Regions from separate parts of the Thalassotalea crassostreae genome, predicted to be linked through region 1. Evidence: predicted binding sites of a transcription regulator. Region 1 holds the regulator's gene; the other holds the start of a gene.
What was found. The regulator NrdR, encoded in region 1, represses ribonucleotide reductase genes. The targets are predictions, from matches to a motif close to AAACACNANATNTNGTGTTT.

Region 1 (5,060 bases):
CCAACGATTAGCACTCGTGCTGGTGAAATTAATCCAGTGCAAGTATCAGCACAAATCCTGTCTAATCTTGTTGAACGTGCCAAAGCGGCTTTAGGTGGCGACTTAGAAGGTGTCGTTATTACCGTACCTGCATATTTTGATGATGCACAACGTCAAAGTACTAAAGATGCTGCAACGCTTGCTGGTGTCAATGTTTTACGATTATTGAATGAACCAACAGCTGCCGCTGTTGCTTATGGTTTAGATAGCGGTCAAGAAGGTGTGATTGCGGTTTATGACTTAGGCGGTGGTACATTCGATATCTCAATATTAAGACTGTCTAAAGGGGTCTTTGAAGTATTGGCGACCGGTGGTGATTCTGCCTTAGGTGGTGATGATTTTGATATCGCCTTAGTCGACCATATTTTGTCGAATACCTCTTTAGAAAGACCACTAAATGCTTCTATGGAACGCCAAGTTCTGCACACTGCTTGCCAAGTTAAAGAGCAGTTAAGTAATAAAGATAGCGCCCAATATACGTTAGTCGATGAAGACGGTGCTGAGCACTCAGGTACGGTAAGTCGCACTGAGTTTGATGCATTGATTAAGCCATTAGTTGCTAAAACATTGCGTGCCTGTCGCCGCTCATTAAAAGATGCAGGCGTTAGCGCTGACGAGGTGCAAGAAGTTGTCATGGTTGGCGGTTCTACTCGAGTGCCATTAGTACGAACTGAAGTAGGCAGCTATTTCAAACGCCAGCCATTAACGTCAATTGATCCTGATAAAGTTGTGGCCATAGGCGCAGCGATTCAAGCAGATGTTTTAGCTGGAAATAAACCTGACAGTGAAATGTTATTACTTGATGTCATTCCATTGTCGCTTGGTTTAGAAACCATGGGTGGATTGGTTGAAAAAGTAATCGATCGAAATACCACAATCCCTGTCGCTAAAGCGCAAGAATTTACCACCTTTAAAGATGGTCAAACAGCGATGGCAATTCATGTATTGCAGGGCGAACGTGAACTTGTTGAAGATTGTCGTTCGTTAGCGCGCTTCGAATTACGTGGTATTCCTGCAATGACAGCTGGAGCCGCTCATATACGAGTTACTTTCAAAGTGGATGCGGATGGCTTACTAAGCGTTACTGCCATGGAAAAATCGACAGGTGTTGAATCATCAATTGAAGTCAAACCGTCGTTTGGTTTAGGCGAAACTGATATTATCACCATGCTTAAAGATTCGATGACTAATGCTAAAGAAGATATGGCTGCTCGAATGTTAAAAGAGCAGCAAGTAGAAGCGGCACGAGTATTTGAAAGTGTTACAGCAGCATTAGCTGTTGATGGAAAAAATTTATTAACTGAAGAAGAATTAACAACCATCAATCATGAGTTGGCTAATATGAATTCGGTTTCACAATTAGACGATATTGCTGCCATTGAGGAAGCAATTGAAAAAGTAGATAAAATTACCGCGACTTTTGCTGAGCGTCGTATGGATTCTTCAATCCGCACCGCATTAGCAGGTCACTCGGTTGACGAGGTTTAATCATGCCACAAATTATTTTTCTTCCTAATGAAGAGTTGTGCCCTGACGGGTTAGTAGTAGAAGCGGATACTGGTGAAACAGTTTTAGACGTCGCTTTAAAGAACAATATTGGTGTAGAACATGCTTGTGAAAAAGTATGTGCTTGTACTACTTGCCATATGATCGTGCGTGAAGGTTTTGATTCGCTTGAAGAAAGTGATGAACTTGAAGATGATATGCTAGATAAAGCCTGGGGTTTAGAACCTGAATCTCGTTTAGGTTGTCAGGCGATTATTGCTGATGAAGATCTGGTCGTTGAAATTCCAAAGTATACGGTAAATATGGTGTCTGAAAACCACTAATTGTTACTGTACTAAAAGTAAATCGTAACGTTTTTAAGGGGCCTTTAGGCTCCTTATTTATTATCGGAATATGATAGTCATTAGACCTCAGTAGAAAGTCATATACAAGCGCTTTACGATCGGGCAAAATACCCGCCTAAATAAATTACACTTTTAATGCTTAAATGATCACTTAAGCGTTGATAAATAATTAAACCAGAGGAAATCCCATGCTAACTCGTGATATGAATATTGCTGATTTCGATGCAGAATTACATCAAGCAATGACTAATGAAGCTGAACGTCAAGAACACCACATTGAACTTATTGCTTCAGAAAACTACTGTAGCGCTCGTGTACTTGAAGCTCAAGGTTCGCAATTAACTAACAAATACGCAGAAGGTTACCCTGGTAAGCGTTATTACGGTGGTTGTGAGTTCGTTGATATTGCAGAGCAATTGGCAATCGATCGTGCAAAAGAGTTATTCGGTGCAACTTATGCAAACGTTCAACCTCACGCAGGTTCACAAGCAAACGCAGCGGTTTTCCAAGCACTTGTTAAGCCAGGCGGAAAAGTACTAGGTATGAGCCTAGCGCACGGTGGACATTTAACTCACGGTTCTCATGTAAACTTTTCTGGTAAGTCATACGAAGCATTTCAATATGGTCTTCATCCTGAAACAGGTGATATCGACTATGAAGAACTTGAGCGTCTAGCATTAGAGCACAAGCCTGAAATGATCATTGGTGGTTTCTCAGCATTCTCTGGTGTTGTAGATTGGGCAAGAATGCGTGAAATCGCTGATAAAGTAGACGCTTACTTTATGGTTGATATGGCACACGTTGCCGGTCTTATTGCTGCGGGTCTTTACCCTAACCCTGTACCACACGCACACGTTGTAACAACAACGACTCATAAAACTTTAGCGGGCCCTCGTGGTGGTTTAATTATTTCTGGTTGTAATGATGAAGCAATTGAGAAGAAATTAAATTCTGCAGTTTTTCCTGGTGGTCAAGGTGGTCCTTTAATGCACATCATCGCTGCTAAAGCGGTTGCATTTAAAGAAGCTTTACAACCTGAGTTTAAAGTTTACCAGCAAAACGTATTAGATAACGCCAAAGCAATGGTTGCTGTACTACAAGAGCGTGGCTACAAAGTTGTATCTAACGGCACAGAAAACCACTTATTATTATTAGATTTAATTGATAAAGATATTACTGGTAAAGATGCTGATGCAGCATTAGGTCGTGCTTACATCACAGTAAACAAAAACTCAGTTCCAAACGATCCACGTTCTCCGTTTGTAACATCTGGTCTTCGTTTAGGTACGCCAGCGATTACTCGTCGTGGTTTTGGTACTGCTGAAACAAAAGAATTAACAGGTTGGATTTGTGATATTTTAGATGATATCAACAACGAAGATACAATCAATTCGGTACGTGAAAACGTGAAAGAATTGTGTTCTCGATTCCCTGTTTATGCTTAATGCAAACTAAGCTAAATTAGATTAGAATGGTCGCTATTAGCGGCCATTTTTTTTAATAAATTTTGGTCATATACAACAAGTAGATACAACAGGAATTTTATGCATTGTCCATTTTGTGCAGCGGTAGATACCAAAGTAATAGATTCTCGTTTGGTATCAGACGGGCATCAGGTTCGTCGTCGTCGCGAATGCCTTGATTGTCGTGAACGTTATACAACGTTTGAGTCAGCTGAATTAGTTATGCCTCGTTTAATTAAACGTGATGGCTCTCGTGAACCATTTAACGAAGAAAAAATGCGAAATGGTTTATTACGAGCATTAGAAAAACGCCCAGTGAGCATCGAAAGTATTGAACTGGCAATCAATCATTTGAAATCAAAATTGAGAGCAACTGGCGAGCGTGAGATCTCAAGTGAGATTTTAGGTAACCTAATTATGGATGAACTCAAAGTTTTAGATAAAGTGGCTTATGTGCGCTTTGCATCAGTCTATCGTTCATTTGAAGATATCAAAGAGTTTGGCGAAGAAATTGCCCGACTTGGTGATGACTAACAATACATTTTGTTTATTTTATACATTCATGGCATAACGATGGATAGTGAGAGTTTTATCTGTGAACACTGAGCAAATAGCTAGCAAAAAATTAACCAACGAATCTTATATGCAGCGTGCCGTTGAACTGGCAAAGCGTGGCCAATATACGACGTCACCAAACCCGAATGTTGGTTGTGTGCTGGTTAAAAATAATCAAGTGATAGGTGAAGGGTGGCATAGAAAGGCTGGTGAAGGCCATGCCGAAGTTAACGCTATCGCTAATGCTAAAGAATTAGGTCATGACATCAATGGTGCTACTGCCTATGTAACGCTCGAACCGTGTAGCCACTTTGGTCGAACACCGCCATGTGCTCAAGGTTTGATTGATGCAGGCATTAAGCATGTGGTTATTGGCATGGTCGATCCTAACCCTTTAGTTTCTGGCCGTGGCGTTACTATGCTACAGAATGCTGGCATTAGCACAGAATCAGGCGTATTAGAGTCTGCGTGTCGCACCTTGAATCCCGGATTTATCAAACGTATGAGTCAAGGCAAGCCATTACTTCGTTGTAAAATGGCGGCAAGCCTTGATGGCAAAACTGCCATGCAAAGTGGTGAAAGTAAATGGATAACAGGAAGTAAAGCAAGACAAGATGTGCAAAGGTTTCGCGCAAAAAGTTGTGCCATTATAAGTGGTGCAGATACGGTTTTAGTGGATGACGCAACGCTTAATGTGCGTTATCAAGAACTAGGGTTTGCTAAAGATTCTATTGAACAGACAAATCTGCGACAACCGACACGAGTGATTATTGATAGTCAAAATAGGTTAACCCCAGTTTTATTATTAACATTAGCGCTATTCAAACAACAATCATCAATAATATTAGTACGCACGTCACTTGAAAAAACCGCCGAGTGGCCTCACTTTGTAAGTGAACTTAATGTTAGCGAGATTAACGGTAAAGCGAACCTAACCGAACTTATGTCAAAGTTAGGCGAAATTGGTTTTAATGAGTTGTGGTTAGAGTCTGGTGCTCGACTTTCTGGTGCGTTTATTGGTGCCGGATTGGTTGATGAATTGATACTCTACCAAGCGCCGAAGTTAATGGCTGAAAATAGTTTTGGATTATTTGATATACCAACGCTCACTTTGCTAAAAGATGCTGTACAATTGTCGTTTAAAGATGTTCGT
Region 2 (5,060 bases), 1.4 Mb from region 1:
AAATAACCTGTGTTGTCAGGGATATTCCAAAGTAGTTCATAGTTATGCTTAAGCTTTTCATACTCTGGTACAACTTGCTTAAGTACACCATCTTTCGATGCTTTAATAGAAATCAAACCACGAGGCGGCTCAATACCATTTGTCGCATTAGAAATCTGTGAGCTGGTCTCAGATGGCATAAGTGCAGATACCGTAGAGTTACGTACACCGTGCTCTTTAATACTCGCTCGTAAACCTTCCCAATCTAAGTGTAAGTCTTCGGTACAAATCTTATCTACATCTTTTTTGTATGTATCAACAGGAAGAATACCCTGTGCTAGCTTAGTTTCATTGAACAGTGGACAAGCGCCTTGCTCTTTTGCTAACTGATTTGAGGCTTTTAATAAGTAATATTGAATCGCTTCAAATGTTCTATGTGTAAGGTTGTTTGCACTACCGTTTGAGTAGAACACACCATTCTTAGCTAAGTAATATGCGTAGTTGATTACACCAACACCTAAAGTACGACGACCCATAGTGGCATTAAATGCTGCTGGAACTGGGTAGTCTTGATAATCTAATAAGCTATCTAGGGCACGAATCGCTAAATCAGCAAGTCCTTCAAGTTCATCTAAACTGTCAATTTTACCTAAGTTAAATGCAGATAATGTACAAAGGGCAATTTCGCCATTTGGATCGTTAACATCTTCCATAGGCTTAGTCGGTAGGGCAATCTCTAAACAAAGGTTTGATTGACGAACCGGTGCAACTTTCTGGTCGAACGGACTGTGATTATTACAGTGATCAACGTTTTGTAAATAAATACGACCAGTACTTGCACGCTCTTGTGCAAATAAAGTGAATAATTCAATTGCTTTAATACGTTTCTTACGAATCGACTCGTCGTTTTCGTACTTAACATAAAGCTCTTCAAACTTGTCTTGGTCTTGGAAGAATGCGTCATATAAACCAGGTACGTCAGAAGGAGAGAATAACGTGATGTATCCACCTTTGATCAAACGTTGGTACATAGTTTTGTTAAACTGCACACCGTAATCTAAGTGACGAACACGGTTTTCTTCAACACCTCGGTTATTTTTAAGTACCAGTAAGCTTTCGACTTCTAAATGCCATAATGGGTAGAATAAAGTCGCTGCGCCACCACGAACACCACCTTGTGAACAACTTTTTACTGCTGTTTGGAAGTGTTTATAGAATGGAATACAACCTGTATGGAATGCTTCGCCGTTACGAATCGTGCTACCTAATGCACGGATGCGACCAGCATTGATACCAATACCAGCACGTTGTGAAACGTATTTTACAATTGAGCTCGTAGTCGCGTTAATTGAATCTAAACTGTCGCCTGCTTCAATTAATACACAAGAAGAGAACTGACGAGTAGGTGTACGTACACCGGCCATGATCGGCGTTGGTAATGAAATTTTAAACGTCGAAATAGCGTCATAGAAACCTTTTACATATTGTAAACGAGTTTCTTGAGGGTATTTTGCAAATAAACATGCCGCAACCAACATATATAAAAACTGTGCACTTTCATATATTTCACCAGTTACACGGTTTTGTACTAAGTACTTACCTTCTAACTGCTTAACCGCAGCGTAACTGAATGTTTTATCTCGCTCGTGGTCAATAAACGAATCCATTTGTGCAAATTCTTCAGCAGTGTAGTCTTCAGTTAAATGCTTATCGTATTTACCTGAGCCCACTAACGCTTGAACATGTTCGTAAAGTGCAGGTGGCTCATATTGGCCATAAGCTTTTTTACGTAAATGGAAGATCGCTAAACGCGCAGCTAAATACTGATAATCAGGTGTTTCTTCTGAAATTAGATCCGCTGCGGCTTTAATAATCGTTTCATGAATATCTTCGGTTTTGATGCCGTCATAAAACTGTATATGTGATTTAATTTCGACCTGTGAAACAGATACAGAGTCTAGGCCTTCAGCAGCCCAGTCGATTACCTGGTGGATTTTGTCGAGATCAATAGGTTCTTTTTCACCGTTGCGTTTGGTGACAGAAAGGTTGTTATTCATTGGTTGATTATCTTTATTTATATTTAGCTTAGCTTCAGGGGCATTCATAGGTGCCAGTTTCCTGTTCATCGTTTATAATTTTTGTTGTTGATATACACAAGATAATGAGGTTTAGGACTTATTGCAACCCCTATATATAGTGTTTGGCCATCGGTATTTTTACTTACCGTAATTAGGTTAGTAGCAACTAACTTAGTATCCTTTGTTTTCTGTCTATTAACAAAAGATCAAGATTTATTTATCGAAAAAAAAATAATTTAATAAAATTTTGGGTTATTTTCGTAGTGCAAAAATCACTGTTTTGGTGCATTTGAAATACCTAATAAATACAACAACTTAAAACGCCTGTACGATCTTTGTGCGAGTTGATTATTTCGTGAGCGACAGTATATCCAGTGGGTGTTCTAGGGTATGGTGAGCCGCCCATGAAGGGAGTTCGTCATAGTCTTTTATATAACCCCATTTGGCAATACCTGTGGTCATACTAGCAGCGTGACCTGCTTCAATGTCTCTTTTCGCATCCCCTATATATAGTATTTGCTCTGGTGCTACATTTATTTCGCGACTGGCTAAAAACATCGGCATTGGATGGGGTTTGCTTTTCGCCGTCGTATCACCACTGATGTTTGTTTTTGAATGCTGAAAAAGTTCAAATTGAGACAACAAAGGGTCGGTCAGAAAACCTGGTTTATTGGTGACAACACCCCAAGGCATCTGCTGCTGATTTAATTCTATTAATAATTGCTCAACACCATCAAAATATGTGGTGTGTGTGGCGATGTTTTTTTCGTAGTATTGAAGAAACTGTTGACGTAATAATTCTCGATCGAAATTAACCAATTCTTCTTTGAACCCCAAGTCTAATAAAGGGTAGACACCATCGGAAGCAACCATACGGTATTCTTGCGATTGTACCGTTTCAAATCCATAATGCTGTAATAGATGATTTAGCGTTGCCCCTAAGTCGTCAGCGGTGTCTAGCAAGGTGCCATCGAGATCAAATAAAACAGCATTAAAATTGGTTAGCTTCATAGTCATTGTTAGTCTTGCTCTGGCATTTTAAACGCTAAGATATAGTTCACGTCTAACCCCGGTGCAAGCTTGTGGTTTTCGGTAATAGGGTTGTAATGTATACCGGTTGTATCAAAACATTTTAATCCACATTCTTCAGCCCAGCCGATTAATTGGCTAGGACGAATAAATTTATCCCAATCATGAGTACCATCTGGAACAAGTTTCAATATCTTTTCAGCGGCAAGAATGGCAAATAAATACGATTTAGTCGTTTTATTTAATGTTGAGAAAAATACGTATCCACCAGGTTTTACCATTTGCGCACAAGCGTTAACAATAGAAGATGGATCAGGTACGTGCTCAAGCATTTCCATACACGTTACAACATCATATTGTTGTGGGCATTGTTCAGCTTTATGTTCTACAGGGATTTTCTCATAATCGAGTTCAACACCTGCCTCTAGGGCATGCAGTTTGGCTACATTCAAAGGTTCCTCACCCATATCGATACCAGTTACTTTGGCGCCTAACCTAGCTAAACTCTCGGCTAAAATACCGCCCCCACAGCCAACATCAATAATATTTAGATCAAAAAGATCACCAACATGAGAGGTAATGAAATTTCGACGTAATGGGTTTATTTGATGAAGAGGCTTAAAGTCGCCATGTAAATCCCACCATTGGCTTGCAACTTTTTCAAACTTTGCAATTTCTTCGGGATTAACGTTTAACGGTTGTTTAGTTTCTGACATGAGTTTTATTCACATAATGATGTTCTGAATTGATTCTATTACAAAGCAGACATTGAAAACAAAAAAAAGCACGTTTAAATCGTGCTTTTTATAAAATTTTTATACCAAGAAGAAGATTTGGTTAAAGGTTAGTCAATTGAGATTGGCTAACAATTAATCATCAACTCGGTCACCGATTTTATTTAGGATAGTAATTTCACCATCACAAACGGCAATAATTGATTTGTTCTTTTTAAATTCATCGGAAATGATTACTCGGCCACCATCTTTTTGCGGGAATAAAGCAACTTCATGATTTAACTCAAGTGAGGTTATATCGTAATAAAGGATGGTAACTTTGCGATCTTTAGTTTCGGCCATGATTATTCTTATTATTAGTTTAAAAGAGAGCTTATTTTGATTATTTATAACGAAGTCTGAGGGTAATGTAAACAAACTTAAATTTTTACGTTAAAAGTAAGTGACTTTTGCTTTCCTTTATTGTTTAATCAGGTGTACTTAGTAGGTTTATTAACCGTTACATTTTATCAAAAGAATTTAACGGCAATGTCCTAGAAATTTATTGATAAAAGCCGCACAATGTATCTCTGCATAGCAGACAAATAATATCGGCTTTTATCACAATAAAGCAGTGCAGTCTTATTAGCTTCTGTGCTAATATTCTGCCTCGATAATAATAATTTTGAGCATTTTTGCTGACATTTAGGGAAAGCATCGTTTTATGACCGATCTGGCTAAAGAAATAGTTCCTGTCAATATTGAAGATGAATTAAAGAATTCCTACCTTGATTACGCGATGAGTGTAATCGTAGGCCGTGCATTACCAGATGTACGCGATGGTTTAAAACCAGTTCATCGACGTGTACTTTTTGCAATGCACTCATTAGGTAATGACTGGAATAAGGGTTACAAAAAATCCGCCCGTGTTGTTGGTGACGTAATCGGTAAGTATCACCCACATGGTGACACTGCTGTATATGACACCATTGTTCGTATGGCTCAGCCGTTCTCCTTACGCTACATGCTAGTTGATGGCCAAGGTAACTTTGGTTCTGTTGACGGCGATTCTGCCGCGGCTATGCGTTATACGGAAATCCGCATGCAGAAAATCTCGCATGCCATCCTCGCAGACTTAGAAAAAGAAACTGTTGATTTTGTTCCTAACTATGATGGTCAGGAATATATGCCAGCAGTAATGCCGACGCGCATACCGAACCTTTTAGTTAATGGTTCATCTGGTATCGCCGTAGGTATGGCC

Region 2: nrdA (class 1a ribonucleoside-diphosphate reductase subunit alpha) is a predicted target of NrdR. The motif match lies at 2,162-2,181, and genes of this name have one in related genera.

The regions. Positions count from the first base shown of each region.
Region 1 is NZ_CP017689.1:2,973,597-2,978,656, reverse strand. It holds gene hscA (Fe-S protein assembly chaperone HscA) at 1-1,527, shown strand, start outside; gene fdx (ISC system 2Fe-2S type ferredoxin) at 1,530-1,868, shown strand; gene glyA (serine hydroxymethyltransferase) at 2,078-3,334, shown strand; gene nrdR (transcriptional regulator NrdR) at 3,434-3,886, shown strand; gene ribD (bifunctional diaminohydroxyphosphoribosylaminopyrimidine deaminase/5-amino-6-(5-phosphoribosylamino)uracil reductase RibD) at 3,996-5,060, shown strand, end outside.
Region 2 is NZ_CP017689.1:1,611,426-1,616,485, forward strand. It holds gene nrdA (class 1a ribonucleoside-diphosphate reductase subunit alpha) at 1-2,036, opposite strand, end outside; gene LT090_RS06920 (HAD family hydrolase) at 2,406-3,074, opposite strand; gene ubiG (bifunctional 2-polyprenyl-6-hydroxyphenol methylase/3-demethylubiquinol 3-O-methyltransferase UbiG) at 3,077-3,802, opposite strand; gene LT090_RS06930 (TIGR02922 family protein) at 3,956-4,162, opposite strand; gene gyrA (DNA topoisomerase (ATP-hydrolyzing) subunit A) at 4,524-5,060, shown strand, end outside.